2 regions of the Salinicola sp. MIT1003 genome follow, and region 2 is predicted to be linked to the other one. Evidence: predicted binding sites of a transcription regulator. Region 2 holds the regulator's gene; the other holds the start of a gene.

Region 1 (9,784 bases), on a different contig from region 2:
GTACAGGGCGTTACCGTGACCGAGGTCAAGGGTTTCGGGCGTCAGAAAGGTCATACCGAACTCTATCGTGGCGCGGAGTACGTGGTCGATTTTCTCCCCAAGATCAAGCTCGAAGTCGCCGTCGACGACAGCATGAGCGATCAGGTGATCGACGCCATCACCAAAGTGGCCAACACCGGCAAGATCGGCGACGGCAAGATCTTCGTCTCGCCGCTGGAGCAGGTCATCCGGATTCGTACCGGCGAGACCGGCAAGGACGCGGTTTAACCACAGAGATAAGCTGGAAGATCGCCGCTTCGCGGCTGGAAGAAAGAAGATTGAGGAAAGAAAAACCCCATCTGGCGTTCGCCGGATGGGGTTTTTCTTATAGCTTACGGCTTACAGCTCTGGCGAAACCAGGTGCAGCTTCCAGCGAAGCCGGATCATTTCTCGACGAACGCCCGCTCGATGACGTAGTCGCCCGGCTCGCCCATGCGCGGCGAGATGGCGAAACCGAGTTCGTCCAGCAGCCCGCTGGTTTCCTCGAGCATCGCCGGGCTGCCGCAGATCATGGCCCGGTCCTGCTTCGGATCCAGCGGCGGCAACCCGGTATCCGCGACCAGCTTGCCGCTGCGGATATGGTCGGTCAGGCGCCCCATGGTGTGGAACTCTTCGCGCGTCACTGTCGGGTAGTAGACCAGTTTTTCGCGGATCTCGTCACCCAGGTATTCGTGCGCCGGCAGCTCCTTGGAGATGAAGTCGGCATAGGCCAGCTCGCTGACGGTCCGCACGCCGTGGATCAACACGACTTTCTCGAAGCGCTCGTAGACTTCGGGGTCCTGGATCAGGCTCATGAAAGGGGCAAGGCCGGTGCCGGTGGAGAGCATGTAGAGATTGCGCCCCGGCAGCAGATCGTCACACACCAGCGTGCCGGTCGGCTTGCGGCTGACCATGATCTGATCACCGACCTTGAGATGCTGCAGGCGCGATGTCAGAGGGCCGTCCTGTACCTTGATGCTGAAGAACTCGAGGTGGTCTTCGTAATTGGGGCTGGCTACGGAGTAGGCACGCACCAGCGGCTTGCTGTCGACTTCCAGACCGATCATGACGAACTGGCCATTCTTGAACCGCAGGCTCCGCTCGCGCGTCGTCCGGAAGCTGAACAGCGTATCGTTCCAGTGGTGGACGCTCAGTACCTCTTCCAAGGCAAATTTGCTCATGACCCGCTCCTTATCTCTAATACGAACGCTAATAACTAAAGAGAATAAATCAAATCCAATATAGATAGGTTAACTATAAGAAAAGATGGGTATTCTGTTAAGCGGGTTATTTGGATAACCTATATCCATAAAATCGATAACGGACGCTCTTCATGCGCTATACCCTGCGTCAACTCGAGGTTTTCGTGGCGATTGCCCAGCATCAGAGCGTTTCTCGGGCCGCCCGGGTGTTGTCGATGTCGCAATCGGCAACGAGCACGGCACTGGCTGAGCTGGAGCGTCAGTTCGACTGCCAGTTGCTGGATCGCCTCGGCAAGCGCCTCAAGCTGAACGCGCTCGGGTTTCAGCTATTGCCCAAGGCGGTCGCCTTGCTGGATCGAGGGGAGGAGATCGAAGAACTGCTGCAGGGTCAGAGCGGCATCGGCTCGCTGGAGGTAGGCGCCACGCTGACGATCGGCAACTATCTGGCGACGCTGCTGATCAGCGACTTCATGCAGCGCTACCCGGAAAGCCGGGTCAGGCTGCAGGTTCGCAATACCGCCTCCATCGTCGAGCGCATCGCCTTACATGAGCTGGACCTGGGTCTTATCGAGGGCGACTGCCAGCATGACGATATCGTCATCCAGCCGTGGATCGAGGATGACCTGACCGTGTTCTGCTCGCCCCGCCATCCGCTGGCCAGCGAAGGCACCGCCGATGTCGAGAGGCTGCTGCGTGAAGCCTGGATCATGCGCGAGGTCGGCTCCGGCACGCGCCGGACGCTGGAGCACGCCATGCGCCACCGCCGGGGCCGCTTCAATATTCTGCTGGAACTGGAACATACCGAAGGGATAAAACGCGCCGTGGAATCGGGTCTGGGGATCGGCTGCGTATCGCGCTTGGCGCTCAGGGACGCCTTTCGCCGAGGTAGCCTAGTGCCGATCGCGACGCCCGAGCTGGACCTGACGCGTCGGTTCGCGTTCATCTGGCACCGTCAGAAGTACCTGACGACCGGCATGCGGGAATTTCTGCGGCTGTGTCGGGAGATGACCGCCGGCATTCAGCGCAGCGATCAGATCGATCTACCGTCGATTCCCTGAGAAATCGACGGCATCACGAATATACGCTTCACCAGCCCAGTTTCTGGGCAATCTCCTCTTCGCTGGCTTTCGAGAGATCCTTATCGATCGTCTGAGTCACGCATTTCATCGTCGTCTTGTCGAGCTTATCGCGCAGATGGCCGAGAAACCTGGGCTCGGCGATCAGTACGATTTCGTCCGCCTTGCCCTGGGTCCGGGCGTCACGCAGATAGGTGGCAACTTCCTTGGCGAAAAACTCGGCTTCCTTCTCCGAAGTCGCCTGGTCATTGCCGGTATGACGCTGGCTGGCGCCAGGGCCGGAGAACGCCTCGCCTTGACCACCGGTTCGAAGATCGCCGGCATGCAAACGCCCCTCGGGATGCGTCAGCGTATGCACTTCGCGCAACACCCTCGCTTCGCGGGCGAAGATACGGGCGCGTGACGCGTCGGCAGCCACTACATAAGTCTTGTCCATGATCGATTCTCCTGTTCCGTGGATCGTTCCTCTAGCGTGGTAGAGAATCGCGCCGCGCTCAACTAGAGGTTGAACGAATACGCCCTGCCGTTCGGCAGGGCGCAGGATGAGACCTTCTTCGACGCCAACAGGCAGCTAGGCTCCAGGGTTCATCAATGACCCAGGATCTGGCTGAGAAACAGCTGTGTGCGCTCCGAGCGCGGGTTGTTGAAGAACTCGGTGGGCGGCGCTTCCTCGATGATCTGGCCCTGGTCCATGAAGATCACTCGGTCGGCCACGGTCTTGGCGAAGCCCATCTCGTGGGTCACGCAAAGCATGGTCATGCCTTCATGGGCCAATTCGATCATGACATCGAGCACTTCCTTGATCATCTCCGGGTCGAGGGCGGATGTCGGCTCGTCGAACAGCATCACCTCGGGACGCATGCACAGCGCCCGGGCGATCGCCACACGCTGCTGCTGGCCACCGGACAGCTGGCCGGGATACTTCAGCGCCTGATCGGCGATCTGCACGCGCTCCAGATACTCCATGGCGGTCTTCTCCGCCTCGGCGCGCGGCTTCTTCTGCACCCATATCTGGGACAGACAGCAGTTTTCCAGCACGGTCAGGTGCGGGAACAGATTGAAGTGCTGGAAGACCATGCCGACATTGCGACGAATCTGCTCGATCCGCTTGACGTCATGGGTCATCGGCACGCCGTTGACCACGATCGAGCCCTGCTGATGCTCTTCCAGATGGTTGATGCAGCGAATCATCGTCGACTTGCCGGAACCCGAAGGTCCGCAAATGACGATACGCTCGCCTTTGGTCACGGTCAGGTTGATATCGCGCAGCACATGAAAGTTGCCATACCACTTGTTGAGATGATCGATCTCGATCATCGGTCGGTCGCTGCCGGGCGCGGTTGTCGGAGACGCTGTCACTTCGCTCATGGCAATGATTTCCTGATCACGATCTTGTTGTGTGAGGGCATGAATTCGGAGACGTTCATCGCTCTCATCGTTTATGTCCGGTATTCAGACGACGCTCGATGTACTGGCTGTAACGGGACATGCTGAAACAGAAGACCCAGTAGACCGCCGCCGCGAACACGTAGCCCTCGGTGGAAAAGCCGAGCCAGTTCGAATCGGTCAGACCCGCGCGGATGATCGCCAGCAGATCGAACAGGCCGATGATCAGCACCAGCGAGGTATCCTTGAACAGCGCAATGAAAGTATTGACGATGCCCGGAATGACCAGCTTGAGCGCCTGCGGCAGAATGATCAGCCCCATCCGATGCCAATAGCTCAGCCCCAGCGCCTGCCCGGCCTCGTTCTGCCCTTTGCCGATCGCCTGCAGGCCACTGCGGATGACCTCGGCCATATAGGCGCTCCAGAAGAACATGATGCCGATCAAGGCTCGCACCAGCTTGTCGAAATCGATGTTACCCGGCACGAACAGCGGCAGCATCACCGAAGCCATGAACAGCACCGTGATCAACGGCACGCCACGCCAGAACTCGATGAAGATCACGCAGACGCCCTTGACGAAAGGCATCTTCGAGCGTCGTCCCAGCGCCAGGATGATACCCAGCGGTAATGACCCCACTATGCCTACGACCGCGATCGTCAGCGTCAGCATCAGCCCGCCCCAGGCGCGGGTCGGCACGTGCTCAAGGCCGAACATGCCGCCTACCAGCAGGACGAAGGCAATGATGGGAAAGCCGATCAACGTGAACAACGCGACCCACTTCTTGCGTGGCATTTTCGGGATCGCCAGCCAGGCGACCAGGATCGCCAGCAGCGCAAAGACGATATCGACCCGCCAGCGCGCCGCTTCTGGATAGAAGCCATAGATGATGGATTCGAAGCGCGCCGAGATGAAGACCCAGCAGGCGCCTTCGCCGGTACAGGCATCACGCGTGGTACCGACCCAGTCGGCGTCGATCACTGCCCATTCGAGGAACGGCCAGGCCAGTCGCGCCAACAGCACGATCACCACCACCGAGATGATACTGTTGATCGGGCCGTTGAACAGATTGGCCCGAAACCAGCCGATCACGCCCCGGCTCTGGTCCGGCGCGTCGCGCGCCTCGATCATTTCGGTGCGGAAGGTAGAGTCAGCCATCTCAACGCTCCTTCAGCAGCGTGCGCGCATTGTAGAGGTTCATCAAGAATGACACCGTCAGACTGATGACCAGATAGACAGCCATGGTCATGGCGATGATCTCGATCGCCTGACCGGTCTGGTTGAGCGTGGTGCCGGCGAAGACGGCTACCAGATCCGGATAGCCGATAGCCGTGGCCAGCGACGAGTTCTTGATCAGGTTGAGATACTGGCTGGTCATCTGCGGGACGATGACACGCATCGCCTGCGGAATGACGATCTTGCGCAGGGTGATGGCCTCCGGCAGGCTCAGCGAGCGTGCCGCTTCGGTCTGGCCGTGGGAAACCGACAGAATGCCCGAGCGCACGATCTCGGCGATGAAGGCAGCCGTGTAGATCGACAGTGCCAGCCACAGCGCCAGCAGCTCCGGCAGAATATTGATGCCACCGCGGAAGTTGAAGCCGGCCATTTCCGGCAGCATCCACTTGAGCGGCGATCCGGTGGCCAGGAATACGATCAGCGGCAAGCCGATGATGATGGCCGCACCGATCCAGTAGACGGGCAACGCTTGCCCAGTGCGCGCCTGACGCCGCTTGGCGAACAGCCCGAACACGATCGCGACGACGATGGCGACCAGCAACGCCCACGGCGTGGCAGCAAATCCGTCCAGCGGCTGAGGGTCGGGCATCACCATGCCACGCACGTTGAAGAAGAAGGCATCGAACAGCGACAGGCTCTGTCGCGGCGATGGCAGTGCCCGCAGCACGGCGTAGTACCAGAACAGGATCTGGACCAGCAGCGGGATGTTGCGGAAAGCCTCGACGTAGATCGTCGCCAGGCGCGCCAGCAGCCAGTTGGGTGACAGCCGCGCGATACCGACCAGAAAGCCGATGATCGTCGCCGCCACGATCCCCAGCGCGGATACCAGCAGCGTATTGAGCAGCCCGATAACGAACGTTCTGCCGTAGGTGCTATCGCTGGTGTAATCGATCAGCGTCTGCGGGATCGAGAAGCCGGCGCGCCCGTCCAGAAATCCGAAGCCGGTGTGGATACCGCGGGCTTCGAGGTTGAGCAGCGTATTGTGAACCAGATAACCGATAAAAATCGCCAGGGCCAGAAACAGCACGGCCTGGATGATCAAGGCACGAACGGCGGGATTTCGCCACAAAGGGCCCCGACCCCGTCGCGGAAGGGCAGTGGATGGACGCAGCATGAGCTGTCTCTACTCGAGCGTTGAGAGGCACCGCGCCCCGGCGCTCAGACCGAAAGGGCGCGGTGTCGAGAGGACGATTTGACGCTTAGCGAACCGGCGGAGCGTACTGAATGCCGCCATCGTTCCACAGCGCGTTGATGCCGCGATCGATCTTCAGCGGAGAGTCAGCGCCGACGTTGCGTGCGTAGATCTCGCCGTAGTTGCCGACCTGCTTGACGATGTTGTAGGCCCAGGCATTGTCCAGCCCCAGTTGCTCGCCGTACGTGCCGTCCTTGCCCAGCAGACGTGCCACGCCGGGATTCGGCGGGTTGTCGCGCATCTCATCGACGTTGTCGCTGGTCACGCCCAGTTCTTCGGCGTTGAGCATGGCGAACAGCGTCCACTTGGCGATGTCGAACCACTGATCGTCACCCTGGCGCACGACCGGGCCCAGCGGCTCCTTGGAAATACGCTCGGGCAGAATGGTGACGCTGTCCGGATCCTTGAGCTGCAGGCGCAGCGCCGCCAGTTGCGATGAGTCGGAAGTCAGCACGTCGCAGCGGCCGCTATCGAAGCCTTGGGCGGTCTGGTCGGGCGTGTCGAACGTCACCAGTTGATAGTCGAGATTGTTGGCCGGGAAGTAGTCAGCAATGTTGAGTTCGTGGGTCGTGCCCGACTGGATGCAGATCGTTGCACCATTGAGGTCCTTGAGGCTATTCACCCCGAGATCCTTCGAGACCATGAAGGCCTGGCCGTCGTAGAACGTCACGCCGGTGAAGTTCAGCCCCAGGGCGTTGTCCCGCATGGCGGTCCAGGTGGTGTTGCGTGATAGTACGTCCACCTCACCGGACTGCAGCGCCGTGAAACGCTCTTTGGCCGTCAGCGGGGTAAACGCGACCGACTCGGATTTACCCAGTGTGGCAGCGGCCATCGCCCGGCAGAAATCGGCATCGATGCCGGTCCAGTGCCCGTCCTGATCCGGTGCAGAAAACCCGGTCAGGCCTGCGTTGACGCCGCAACGGAGAGTACCGTTGCTCTTGACGTCATCCAGCGTGGCGGCCTGAGCTTGCGTCGCGGCCAGCGCTCCCAGGGCAGCGATGGAGAGCAGGGCCAAGCTTTTGTTCTTGTGGCGCATAGTGAATCAACTCCCTAGCGTTATCGTATAAGTGCATGCCGAGCATGCTCGTACGACAGTAGCAAAGTCCATTCCACATCTGTCTTATTGTGCTTAAAAGTCTATTTTGAATGGCTTTTCGAGGCGGATGACCCGTCATGACGCCCGGCATCGACATCTTGGCGGCAATAAATTGTTTCAAAACAGTGCTTAAAAAACACAGACGCACCAAAAAGGTGCCTGAGTCGAAGCGCGAGTCAACGTGGCATACATTGGAGATGGCGTATCGATCTTTCCGACTTTTTTCCAGACCGGCCAGACCGGCTATCGTCCAGACAGACGACGGCGTCGCTTCGATTTCCCGCGTCGAGCCAGAGCCAGCAATAGCAGGCCCGCGCCAGCGCCTAGTGCATTCGCAAGAATATCGCCCCAGTCTCCACCATGACGCCCTGGCACCCAGACCTGCAGATATTCGATGCCGATACTGAAGACGACTGCCGCGCCCCACGCAACCGGCCACCGGCAACCCGTAAGACGCAGACCTGTTGCCAGGCCAGCGTAGGCAATGAAGTGATTGAACTTGTCCCACGGCAGGTGCTGCGGCAGGTCGGTAGCCGGGCTCAAGCTGCCCCAGGCGATCCCCGCCGCCCAGATCAACGTGGCCAGCGCGCACCCTTTTTGCCAGACGCTCATGGGCATCGGCATCTCTCCTGGTTCACTGTCTCGTCTGCCGGGACATTCACTGCATCGGGGCCCAGGCTCACCCTTCATCGGCGAGATCGGGCGGCAAGCCGCAGCGTTGGCAGAGTGCCGGCGTCAGCGATGTCAGCCAGCGTTCATGGCTCTCGAGACGGTCGGCGCCGAGGAAGGCCAAGCGGTGGCGATGATCACCGATGAATCGATAGGTGCGTTCACGCAACGCTCGCGGCACCCGGCGCAGCGCACTGATACGCTGCCATTCTCCCCGCAACCGGGTCGCGAGGCGCCAGGCGGCATCGCTATTGCAGCTGAGCTCGCCGTCGGCGATGTACCAGATGCTGTCGGTACCCGAGAAGTCGATCTGGAAGTGTTCGCCCAGTCGGCGGGATACCGGGCTTTTCAGCCCGGCGATGCGCAGCCGGCTCTCGGGGCGCTCGTGCGCCAGCAGCCAGCGCACCGAACGCCGGCAGAACGGGCAGTCGGCATCGAACAGCAGCAGGCCGTCGCCGGGTTCTTTAGCGACAGGCTCGCTGCTGACAGGCTCACCGGTGGTAGGCGGGACTGAGTTCATGCAAGGCGTCCATGAAGGCGGTGACGTGGCCCGCGTCGGTGAACTGGCTGATGCCGTGCCCCAGGTTGAAGACATGGCCCTCGCCCGGCCCGAAGCTCTCGAGAATGCGCGCCACCTCTTCGCGAATCCGCTGCGGCGGCGCGAACAGCACGTTGGGGTCGAGGTTGCCCTGCAGCGCAACCCGCTCGCCGACACGGCGCCGGGCATCGCTCAGCTCCGTGGTCCAGTCCAGACCGACCGCGTCGCAGCCGCTGTCGGCGATCGACTCGAGCCACTGCCCGCCGTTCTTGGTGAACAGGATCACCGGCACGCGACGGCCGTCGTGTTCGCGAATCAGACCATCCACGATGCGCTGCATGTAGGCCAGGGAGAACTCGCGATAGGCCGGCGTCGATAGCGCCCCGCCCCAGGTATCGAAAATCTGCACGACCTGAGCGCCAGCGCGAATCTGCGCATTGAGGTAGTCGGTGACGGCGGTTGCGAGAATACCCAGCAGCGCGTGCAGGGTTTGCGGATCGCCGTAGAGCATCGCCTTGAGATGGCGGAAATCCTTGCTCGAGCCGCCTTCAACCATGTAGGTCGCCAGCGTCCACGGGCTGCCGGAGAAGCCGATCAACGGCACGCGGCCATTGAGCTCGCGGCGAATCGTGCTGACGGCGTTCATGACATAGTCGAGATCCCGCTCTGCATTCGGCGCGGTCAGCGCCGCGACGTCAGCGGCGGAACGCACCGTCTTGCGGAACTTGGGACCTTCGCCGGTCTCGAAATAGAGCCCCAGCCCCATGGCATCCGGAATGGTCAGGATGTCAGAGAACAGGATCGCCGCATCCAGCGGATAGCGCTCGAGCGGCTGCAGCGTCACCTCGCAGGCCAGATCGGCGTTGCGGCACAGATCCATGAAACTGCCGGCCTGGGCCCGGGTCTGACGATACTCGGGCAGGTAGCGGCCCGCCTGGCGCATCATCCAGACCGGTGTGCGGTCAACCGGTTGGCGAGCCAGCGCCCGCAGCAGGCGATCGTTGTGCAGCGCCCGCGGCTGGAGATCCTGGGATAGTGTCATGGCAGCCTTCATAGTCGAGAGAATTTAATCAAGAGCCTCCGCATTGTAACGGATCGCCCGAACATGCAGTAAAACCTCCGGGTGTCAAAATTGATGTCCGCTATCGGCGCGATTTGCAGCCTTGTAACGGATCGGCCGGCAAGCCTGTTATAATGCCGCCCCTTGATTATTCATCATCCGGCGCTTCGGCAACCGTATTCGAGCGCCTTTCCACATCGCGAGGTCATCGTGACGATCCGCTTCATCGCCGCATCGCAACTGCCGACTCCCTGGGCGACGTTCATGCTGCACGGCTTCCAGGAAGAGTCCACCGGCAAGGAGCACGTCGTGC
Region 2 (9,784 bases):
AGGTTTCCAGAAATTCGACGATCTGAGCGTCGCGGCCGTCATAGGCACGCAACCCGGGATCCCAGAACGGGTTGGGCAGGCAGCGCGCGTCGAACACCATGTCGGCATCCAGCGGAACGCCACGTTTGAAGCCGAAGGATTCGAAGGTCAACGTCAAACGGCCACCGGTGTGCCTGGCGACCTGTTCTCCGATCCGTGCACGGAGTTCGTGGACCGAGAGCCCCTGAGTATCGATCACCAGATCGGACATGCGGCGAATCGGTGCAAGATATTCCTGCTCGTGATCGATCGCCTCGGCCAAGGTCATGTCGTTGCCGCGGGTCAGCGGGTGGCGTCGTCGGGTCGCCGAGTAGCGTTCCAGCAGAATCTTGGCATCGGCGGTGAGATAGACGACCTGCGTGTCGATTCCGCGTTCACGTACTGCGTTCAACAGGACCGGGAAGCGCTCCAGCGCTTCCGGCAGGTTGCGGGCATCGATACTGACCGCCACGTTGGGGCGTGTGGGCGGGGCGCTGCGCAGTTCGTCGATCAGTGGCGCCAGCAGGTTGGCCGGGAGGTTGTCGATGGCATAGTAGCCCAGGTCTTCCAGTGCCTGCAGGGCGATCGATTTTCCCGAACCGGAGCGACCACTGATGATGACGAGTTGCATCTCTAGTAGCCGTTATCGCTGGGTTGGTGATGACGGATGGCATCGATCAGCGCGTCGTGCAGCGCTTGCTGAGTCTCTGCGTGACGCAACTGCTGTCTGACGCTGCCCTGATTCATGACGCCGGCGACTTCGGCCAGTAGCGAAAGGTGGGTATCGTCCGCTTCCTCCGGTACCAGCAGCACGAATACCAGATCCACCGGTTCACCATCGATCGCGTCGAAGTCGATGGCGTCCTTCAGGCGCATGAATCCCGCGATCGGCCCCTTGCAGTGAGGGCTGCGCGCGTGGGGGATGGCAACGCCGTTGCCGATCCCCGTGCTGCCCAGTCGCTCACGGCCGATCAGGCGGCTGAAGACTTCCTGGCTGTCCAGGCTGGGTGTGTTTTGGGCGATGAAGGTGCTGAAAAATTCCAGCAGACGTTTTTTGCTGCCCCCCGTGACCCCGTAAAGGGTGCGTTCGGGAGGCAGAATGCTTTCCAGTGTCATCATCAGGCGTTAACGGGCGCCGGCGCCTTGGGCGCGGGCTTGTGCCTTCTCTTTGTGTTTGACCAGTTGACGGTCGAGTTTGTCGGCCAGTGAATCGATGGCGGCATACATGTCGGTATCGCTGGCTTCGGCGTGCAGATCGCCGCCTGCGGCATGCAGGGTACAGGCTGCCTGTTGGCGCTCCTTCTCGACACTCAGGGTGACCTGAACATTGGTGATGTTGTCGTAGTGACGCTCCAAACGAACGAGTTTTTCTCCGACATAGTCCCGGAGGGCATCGGTCAGCTCGACATGGTGGCCGGTAACGTTCACTTGCATGACACACTCCTGTTGCGGCAGATGGCACTTTTGATTGTAACCCTTTTCAGGTCACTGCAAAGGCATCGTGATCGATATCGCCCGGTTTGGCGAGCCCTGGATCGATTTTGCCTCGTCGTGCAGTCGGGACGTCAGGAAAGGCGCTTGCGTTCGCTGGACGAGGGAATGCCCATGGCTTCCCGATATTTGGCCACGGTGCGCCTGGCAACGCAGATATCGGACTGGGCAAGCAATTCGACCAATTTGCTGTCCGAGAGCGGCTTCCTGGGGGGCTCTTCGCCGATGAACTTCTTGATCCGGGCGCGAATCGCCGTGCTCGAATAGCTGTCGCCTTCCCCGCGCTGACCGCCCACCTGGCTCGAGAAGAAGTACTTGAGCTCGAACACGCCGCGTGGCGTGTGGATGTACTTCTGGGTCGTGACACGGGAAATCGTCGACTCGTGCATGTCGACGCTACCGGCGATATCGGCCAGGATCAGCGGCTTCATGGCTTCTTCGCCGCGCTCGAGGAAATCGACCTGGCGCGACATGATCTCCCGGCCGACACGCAGCAGCGTGTCGTTGCGGCTCGACAGGCTCTTGAGCAGCCAGCGGGCCTCTTGCAGATGCTGGCGCAGGAAGGTGTTGTCGTCACTCTTGTCGGCGCGCTTGATCAGGGCGGCGTAGTCGGGCTGGATGCGCAGACGCGGCAGCGCCTCGGCGTTGAGCTCGATGCGCCAGCCCTCGGGGGAGGGCGTGGCGACGAGGTCGGGAATCACGTAGTCGTCGCGGCTGGTATCGAAGCGCTGCCCGGGGCGTGGTTCGAGCGTGCGGATCATTGCGATGACGCTGTCGAGTTCGTCGTCCTCGAGCCGCAGTCGGCGTTTGAGCAGTCGCCGATCGTTGCCAGCCAAGGCCTCAAGAAACTGGCGCACCAGGCGTTTGGCTTGTGGCAGCAGCGGGGTATCCGTGTCCAGCGTGCCGAGCTGGAGCAGCAGGCATTCGCGCAGGTCGCGGGCGCCGACCCCGGTGGGGTCGAACTGCTGCAGGCGCATCAGCATGTGTTCGAGATCCGCCGTGGTCACGCGGTCGCCGCGCTGGGTGCGGAGGCTGAGGGCCAGCTCGTCGAGCGAGCCGGTGAAGTAGCCGTCGTCATTGATCGCGTCGATCAGACATTCGCCCAGCTCGCGCTCGCGGTCGTCGAAATCGCCCATCGCCATCTGCCACAAAAGGTGGTCGTGCAGACTGGTGGCAGCGGCGTTGCGGTCGAAATCCGGCGCCTCTTCGCTGCCACTGCTGCTGCCCAGCGATCCGGCGGTGGCGTCCTGATAGGTGTCGCTCCAGTCGCTGTCGAGCGCCAGCTCTTCGGGAATGTCGCTGGACCAGTCGTCTTCCGGCGTCTCCTGGGTCTCCTGCTCCGAGTACGGCTCTTCCAGCTCCAGCATCGGATTGGATTCGAGCGCTTGTTGAATCTCCTGGCACAGGTCGAGCGTCGACAGCTGCAGCAGTTGAATCGCCTGCTGAAGCTGAGGCGTCATGGTCAACTGCGTGCCGACTCTGAGTTGCAGCGAAGGCTTCATGGACATGGCGAAACGGACGTCATAATCAACGAGGGAATAGCCACGTTACTGATTGATCTGACGACATGCAACGATTTATGCAAGAAACATGCCACTAAGGGCGGCTCAGGTAGGGCTGGCCGCCGGAAAGAAACAGGATAGGGCGGGAAATCGGATTATAACCGGAATTCGTGGCCAAGATAGACGTCGCGAACGCGCTGGTTGTCGAGGATGGCATCCGGGCGGCCCTCGGCAATGATCTGTCCGTCGCCGACGATGTAGGCGTTGTCGCAGATGTCCAGCGTTTCGCGCACGTTGTGATCGGTGATGAGAACGCCGATCTCCCGATCGCGGAGCTGGCGGATGATGCTCTTGATATCACCGACCGAGATCGGATCGACGCCGGCGAAGGGCTCGTCGAGCAGGACAAAGGCCGGCTCCGTGGCCAGCGCGCGGGCGATCTCGACGCGCCGGCGTTCGCCGCCGGACAGGCTCATGCCGAGGTTGTCGCGAATATGGTCGACGTGAAAATCGGCGAGCAGCCGCTCGAGCTGTTCGCGTCGCCCGGCGCGGTCCAGATCCTTGCGCGTCTCGAGAATGGCCATGATGTTGTCGGCGACACTCAGTTTGCGAAAGATCGAGGCTTCCTGCGGCAGATAACCGATCCCGGCTCGGGCCCGGTCGTGCATCGGTGCACGGCTGAGGTCGTGGTCGTCAATATGAACGCTGCCGGCATCGGCCTTGACCAGGCCGACGATCATGTAGAAGGAGGTGGTCTTGCCGGCGCCGTTGGGGCCGAGCAGGCCAACGATGCTGCCCTGGCGCAGGGTCAGGCTGAAATCGTGGACGACGCGACGTCCCTTGTAGCTCTTGGCCAGATTGGCGGCCGTTAGCGTTTTCATGGATACGGTCCTTGTGGCGACGCGGCGCAGAGCGATTCGGGCCCGGTGGGCATGGTCGGAAACAGAGCCCGAATCTTCTCTGGAGTCATGACTGTAAGAACTATTGGGACGGCTGCTCGGAAGCGTTGCGCGGCGTGAGGGTCATGCGAACGCGACCGTCGCCGCTGCCGTCGCCGTCCTGGCTGGAACGAGCCTGGACGCGGCGCGAGTCGAGATAGTATTCGACGTAGGCGCCATCGAAGGTGTCGCCGGCCTGATGCAGTTCGGCGTTGCCGACCAGTTCCACGCGGCGCTCGGCGGCATGATAGATGACGGTATCGCCCCACCCCTTGACGATCGCTTCGTCGGGGGCCGGCCGCTGTTCGAGATAGGCGCGCTCGCCACCGCCGCCCTTGGCTGTGACCTGGCTGACCTGGCCGTCGTCGGCTCGCTGGATGTCGACGCGTGCGGCCTTCAGGTTCATGCTGCCTTGCTGCATGTCGACGCTGCCGGTATAGACCGCGGTACCCTGACGGTCGTCGAGCTCGAGCTGGTCGGCGGCGATCTCGATCGGCGCGCTGGCATCGCTTTCCAGTGCCATGGTCGGAAGGCTGGTGAAGCCCAGCGCGGTAAGCACCAGGAGTTGGCCGAGTTCTCGCCTCATGATCCTTGATCCTCAGATTGCTGTGACTGGGATTGCTGTGATTGGGATTGCTGTGGCAGGTACCCCTGCACGTTATCGGTCAGGCGCATACGGTCTTCGTCGATCCAGGCGTCGAAGCGATCACCGCGCATGCGCTGGTCATGCTGACGTAACACAGAAGACGTGTCACTCCATGCGTGGGCTTCGCGGTTGTCGTAATGCAGTGTCTGCGTTTCCAGGCTCCATGCCTGTTCGGGTTGTACCAGACGTGCATTGCCTTCCAGCGTCAATTGTTCGCCGCCCCGGCTCAACTGGCCGGTATCGCTGGTTACCTGCCATTGGCGCTGCTGGTCGTCGATGAGGTAGCCGTGGGGTGTCTCGGTACGAATGACATCGTCTGCAGGCGTGTGTACCAGCCGCGGCGTATCCAGGCGTTGATAGGCACGCCCCTGTGCATCGAAGCGCGTCATTCTGGCATCTTCGAGGTAGTAGTCGGGCTCGCCGCCCGCCGTGTTGCTGATGGCGGACTCCTGCTGGTCTTCGCCGCGCTGATCCAGATAGGTCAGCCCGCCACCCAGTATCAGCAGTAGTGCCAACAGGCCGAGGCGCCGCCACCAGGGTGACTGAAATCCGGCTGTCTTGGCCACGGTTGCTCCTTGTCTTAAACGAAAGCCTTGATCGAATTGGCGTTGATGAATCTATGAGCTCTGACGGCTCGAACCGCATCGTTGTCCGGGTGCTGGAAACGACATGGTCATTTCATTGAGACGATGCCATCAGGGTACAACGTCGACGACGAATCAGATGTTCGACGATGAATCGGATGTTCGACGACGAATCAGATGACTCCGCTTCTCAGCAGGTCGTGCATGTGAAGCGCTCCCACGGGGACACCCTCTTCGATCACGGCCAGTGCGGTGATCCGATTGTCCTCCATGATCCTTACCGCTTCCGCGGCCAGCATGTCGGGCGTCGCCGTCTTGCCACCCCGGGTCATGACGTCGTCGACACGAAGCAGGGTGAAATCGCCGCGCTGGTCGAGCGTTCGGCGCAGATCGCCGTCGGTATAGACACCGACCAGCAGGCCGCGTTCATCGACGACGCAGGTGAACCCCATGCCCTTGAGCGTCATCTCCAGCAGCGCCTCTCGCAACGGGCTGCCGGTGGGAACGCTGGGGAGTCGGCTGCCTTCGTGCATGAGGTCGGCGACGCGCAGCAGCAGGCGTTTGCCGAGCGTGCCGCCCGGATGCGAGAGGGCGAAATCGTCGGCGCTGAAACCGCGCGCCTCGAGCAGCGCCAGCGCCAGCGCGTCGCCCATCGCCAGCGCGGCGGTGGTGGAAGAGGTCGGCGCGAGATCGTGGGGACAGGCTTCGCGGGAGACGCCGACATCGATATGCACGTCGCTGTAGCGCGCCAGGGTGGATGCCGGCCGGCCGGTCAAGCTGACCAGCGGCGCGCCGAGGCGCTTGAACAGCGGGAGCAGGCCGGTGATTTCCTGAGTTTCGCCCGAATTGGACAGGGCGATGACCACGTCGTCGCCGGTAATCATGCCGAGATCGCCGTGGCTGGCTTCGCCGGGGTGTACGTAGAACGCCGGCGAGCCGGTGCTGGCCAGGGTGGCTGCCATCTTGCGGGCGACATGGCCGGACTTCCCCATGCCGGTCACGATAAGGCGGCCACGACAGTCGAGCAGCAATCTGCAGGCGGCGTCGAAACAGCCGTCGAGTTTCTCGACGAGTTCACCAATGGCCTGCTGTTCCAGTGTCAGCGTGCGTCTGGCGCTGGCGCGAAAATCTAGCGTAGCGGGTTTGCTCTGGGACGCGGCGGAAGCGACTCGGGGATCGGTCATGGCATGAATGTCGTCGTGGAATGGTGGGCGCAGGGCGATCTCGGCGCGGCGCGATACGCAAGAGTATACCTTCGATCGTCTAATGATTCGTCCCTTTGCAGGATAGCAGGTGTAACGGTTGTTCAGTGACGGCTGGTCGCTACTGTCAAGGTTAGGATACAATGTTCGATAATTGATCTCACTGGATTGGTGGATGCTGCATGGATGATCCGATTATGGTCGAGGTCAAGGATCTGCATTTTTCCCGCGGCAACACGGATATCTTCCGTGGTGTCGACTTGCAGATTCCGCTCGGCAAGATAACCGCCATCATGGGGCCCAGCGGAACCGGCAAGACGACACTGCTGAAGTTGATCGGTGGTCAGCTGGTGCCGGACCGGGGGCAGGTTCTGATCGACGGCCAGGACGTACACCAGCTATCGCGGCGTTCGCTTTTCAAGCTGCGCCGTCGCATGGGCATGCTGTTTCAGAGCGGCGCGCTGTTTTCGGACCTCGACGTGTTCGAGAACGTCGCGTTTCCGCTGCGTGTACATACCGAGCTGCCGAACGCCATGGTGCGTGACATCGTGCTGATGAAGCTTCAGGCGGTCGGGTTGCGTGGCGCACGCCACCTGATGCCATCCGAACTGTCCGGCGGCATGGCTCGACGGGTGGCGCTGGCTCGCGCGGTGGCGCTGGATCCGGATCTGGTGCTCTACGACGAACCTTTCGTCGGCCAGGATCCGATTTCGATGGGGGTATTGGTGCAGTTGATCAAGAAGGTCAACCAGGCGCTTGGGCTGACCGCCGTGATGGTCTCCCATGACATCAAGGAGACGCTGTCGATCGCGGACTACGTCTACATCATCGCCGATGGCAAGGTCATGGCGCACGGCACTCCGCAGACGCTGGACGTCAATGATGACGCCCATGTGAAACAGTTCGTGCATGGCGAACCCGACGGCCCGGTGCCGTTCCATTACCCGGCACCGGATTTCTTCGACGACATCCTGGCGCCGGCGGGGCAGTTCTCATGATGCGACATATCCATGCGCTCGGGCGGGCGACGCTCGATATCGTGAGTTCGATCGGCCGGGCCGGGCTGTTTCTGGTCCAGTCGATCGTTTGCCTGCCATCTCGCGAGGGCTTTCATCTTTGGGTCCGACAGATGCACTTCGTCGGCGTGATGTCGGGGGCGATCGTGCTGGTGTCGGGGCTGTTCATCGGCATGGTGCTAGCGCTACAGGGCTTTACCATTTTGGTCGGCTTTGGTGCCGACGAGGCGCTGGGGCAGATGGTGGCGTTGTCGTTGGTTCGTGAGCTGGCTCCCGTGGTCGCCGCGCTGCTGTTCGCCGGCCGCGCGGGATCGGCGCTGACCGCCGAAATCGGTCTGATGAAAGCCACCGAGCAGCTCACCAGCATGGAGATGATCGGCGTCGATCCGCTGCGTCGCATCGTGGCGCCTCGACTCTGGGCCGGTTTCGTCTCGTTGCCCATTCTGACGGTGATGTTCGCCGTGGTCGGCATCTGGGGCGGGTATCTGGTCGGCGTCGACTGGCTCGGCGTCTACGAGGGCTCCTACTGGAGCAACATGCAGGACAGCGTCGACTTCGTCGACGATGTGCTCAACGGCATGATCAAGAGCTTGGTGTTCGGGCTGGTCGTGACCTGGATCGCGGTCTTCCAGGGCTATGACCTGATTCCCACCTCGGAAGGTATTTCGCGCGCGACCACCCGCACGGTGGTATACGCCTCGCTGGCGGTATTGGGCCTCGATTTCGTGCTCACCGCGCTGATGTTTGGAGACCTCGGATGAAGCGCAACAACTTGTTGGAACTGGGCGTCGGCATTTTCATGCTGGCAGGCATTCTGGGGCTGGTGTTCCTCGGGCTCAGGGTCAGCGGTCTGGGCATTGGCGTGCCCAACGACACCTTCACGCTGACGGCCAATTTCGCCAACATTGGCGGGTTGCGGCCGCAATCCAAGGTCACCATGTCCGGTGTGCGCGTCGGCAAGGTGACCAATATCCAGCTCGACCCCAAGTGGTTCGATGCCAAGGTCACCATGGAGCTGGATTCGGAATACGAAGGCAAGCTTTCCAATGACACCACTGCGGCCATCCTGACCTCCGGTCTGCTGGGCGAGCAGTACATCGGCCTGACCGTGGGCGGGGCGCCGGAGATGCTGCATGACGGTGACGTCATCCACGACACCCAGCAGGCGCTGGTGCTGGAGGAACTCATCCAGCAGTTCGTGTCGAACATGGCCAATTGATTTCAGACGAGGAGTCGATGATGAACATGAGTTTTGCGCGGTATGACTCGGCGGCGCCGAAGCGCGTCTCAGGCCTGAGCAGGGCCTGGATGGCAGGTGTTGCCCTCGTTGCAATGTGTCTGGCGAGCGTCGCGCCGGTGGCCCAGGCCCAGCAATCGCCGACCCAGGTGATTCAGCAGAGCGTCGATTCGCTGATGTCCGAGCTGGAGGGCAAGAAGGACTACTACGCTCAGCACGAGGGTGAGCTCGCCAAGCTCGTCGATACCAACATGGCGGAAGTGGCCGATTTCCGTTACATCGGCGCCAGCGTCATGGGGCGCTATTTCCGTGGTGCCACGCCGGAGCAGCGGTCTCGGTTCGTCAACGTCTTCCGCAAGACATTGATCGACACCTATGCCAAGGGGCTGGTGACGTTCGACTACCAGACGCTCCGGGTGAAGGAGAGCGAGAACGCCGGACGCTACGAGGACCAGGCATCGGTCCCCATGGAGGTGGTTTCCACCAGTGGTGAAACCTTCCCGGTCAATTTCACGCTTCGCCAGAACGATGGCCAGTGGAAGGTGATCAACGTGATCGTCAATGGCATCAACCTCGGCCTGACGTTCCGTAACCAGTTCGATCAGTCGATGCGTGACAACAATCGTGACATCGAGACCGTGATCAACAACTGGGCGCCGGAAGTCGGTACCGACGAGCTTGAAAAGGGCGGCGACGCGTGAGTCTGCTGCTCGAACGCGAGGACGCCACGCTGGAAGTCGTCGACGGCAACGTGCTGACGATTCGCGGCGAGGCGGACTTCGACAGCGCTGGCCCGCTGGCCCAGGCGGGGCGCCACTGGCTGGCGGATCAGCCGGAAAACGCCAAGGTCTCCTTCGACCTGACCGGCGTGCAGATCCCCAGCAGTGCGGTACTCAGCGTGCTGCTGGTGTGGGTGCGTAGCGTGCAGCGTCACTCGCTGAGCCTGCAGCGGGTGGCGCTGTCATCGGCCTTGAAACGGCTGATGGATATCACGGAACTGGCGCCGCTGCTGCCGGCCGTCGAGACGACCTGCGTCGAACCGATGCAGACTCCGCGTTAGATACACGATCCGCAGTCCTTGAGTGAAACGGTGGCTTGCGGCGTTTTTGCACACCGCCAAGATCGCCAAGACGGGGCGCTTTCCGCTACC

Evidence for each region. Region 2 encodes sigma-54, which starts transcription at its own class of promoters, with help from an activator protein. Its sites were predicted from a motif close to TGGCACNNNNNTTGCTNT; they were not measured.
Region 1: the regulator sigma-54 is predicted to act here: its motif matches at 7,203-7,220, upstream of BC443_RS06645 (amino acid ABC transporter substrate-binding protein).

The regions. Positions count from the first base shown of each region.
Region 1 is NZ_MCAP01000011.1:315,069-324,852, forward strand. Features, by position in the region: gene glnK (P-II family nitrogen regulator) at 1-267, shown strand, start outside; gene BC443_RS06615 (ferredoxin--NADP reductase) at 423-1,199, opposite strand; gene BC443_RS06620 (LysR family transcriptional regulator) at 1,352-2,278, shown strand; gene BC443_RS06625 (host attachment family protein) at 2,307-2,732, opposite strand; gene BC443_RS06630 (amino acid ABC transporter ATP-binding protein) at 2,885-3,613, opposite strand; gene BC443_RS06635 (amino acid ABC transporter permease) at 3,729-4,838, opposite strand; gene BC443_RS06640 (amino acid ABC transporter permease) at 4,840-6,030, opposite strand; gene BC443_RS06645 (amino acid ABC transporter substrate-binding protein) at 6,116-7,144, opposite strand; gene BC443_RS06650 (VanZ family protein) at 7,448-7,816, opposite strand; gene BC443_RS06655 (DUF393 domain-containing protein) at 7,884-8,393, opposite strand; gene hemE (uroporphyrinogen decarboxylase) at 8,365-9,453, opposite strand; gene ribA (GTP cyclohydrolase II) at 9,682-9,784, shown strand, end outside.
Region 2 is NZ_MCAP01000058.1:87,353-97,136, reverse strand. Features, by position in the region: gene rapZ (RNase adapter RapZ) at 1-649, opposite strand, end outside; gene ptsN (PTS IIA-like nitrogen regulatory protein PtsN) at 652-1,134, opposite strand; gene raiA (ribosome-associated translation inhibitor RaiA) at 1,144-1,452, opposite strand; gene BC443_RS16355 (RNA polymerase factor sigma-54) at 1,584-3,017, opposite strand; gene lptB (LPS export ABC transporter ATP-binding protein) at 3,167-3,892, opposite strand; gene lptA (lipopolysaccharide transport periplasmic protein LptA) at 3,993-4,535, opposite strand; gene lptC (LPS export ABC transporter periplasmic protein LptC) at 4,532-5,161, opposite strand; gene BC443_RS16335 (KpsF/GutQ family sugar-phosphate isomerase) at 5,353-6,363, opposite strand; gene BC443_RS16330 (ATP-binding cassette domain-containing protein) at 6,564-7,379, shown strand; gene mlaE (lipid asymmetry maintenance ABC transporter permease subunit MlaE) at 7,376-8,158, shown strand; gene mlaD (outer membrane lipid asymmetry maintenance protein MlaD) at 8,155-8,616, shown strand; gene BC443_RS16315 (ABC transporter substrate-binding protein) at 8,706-9,335, shown strand; gene BC443_RS16310 (STAS domain-containing protein) at 9,332-9,694, shown strand.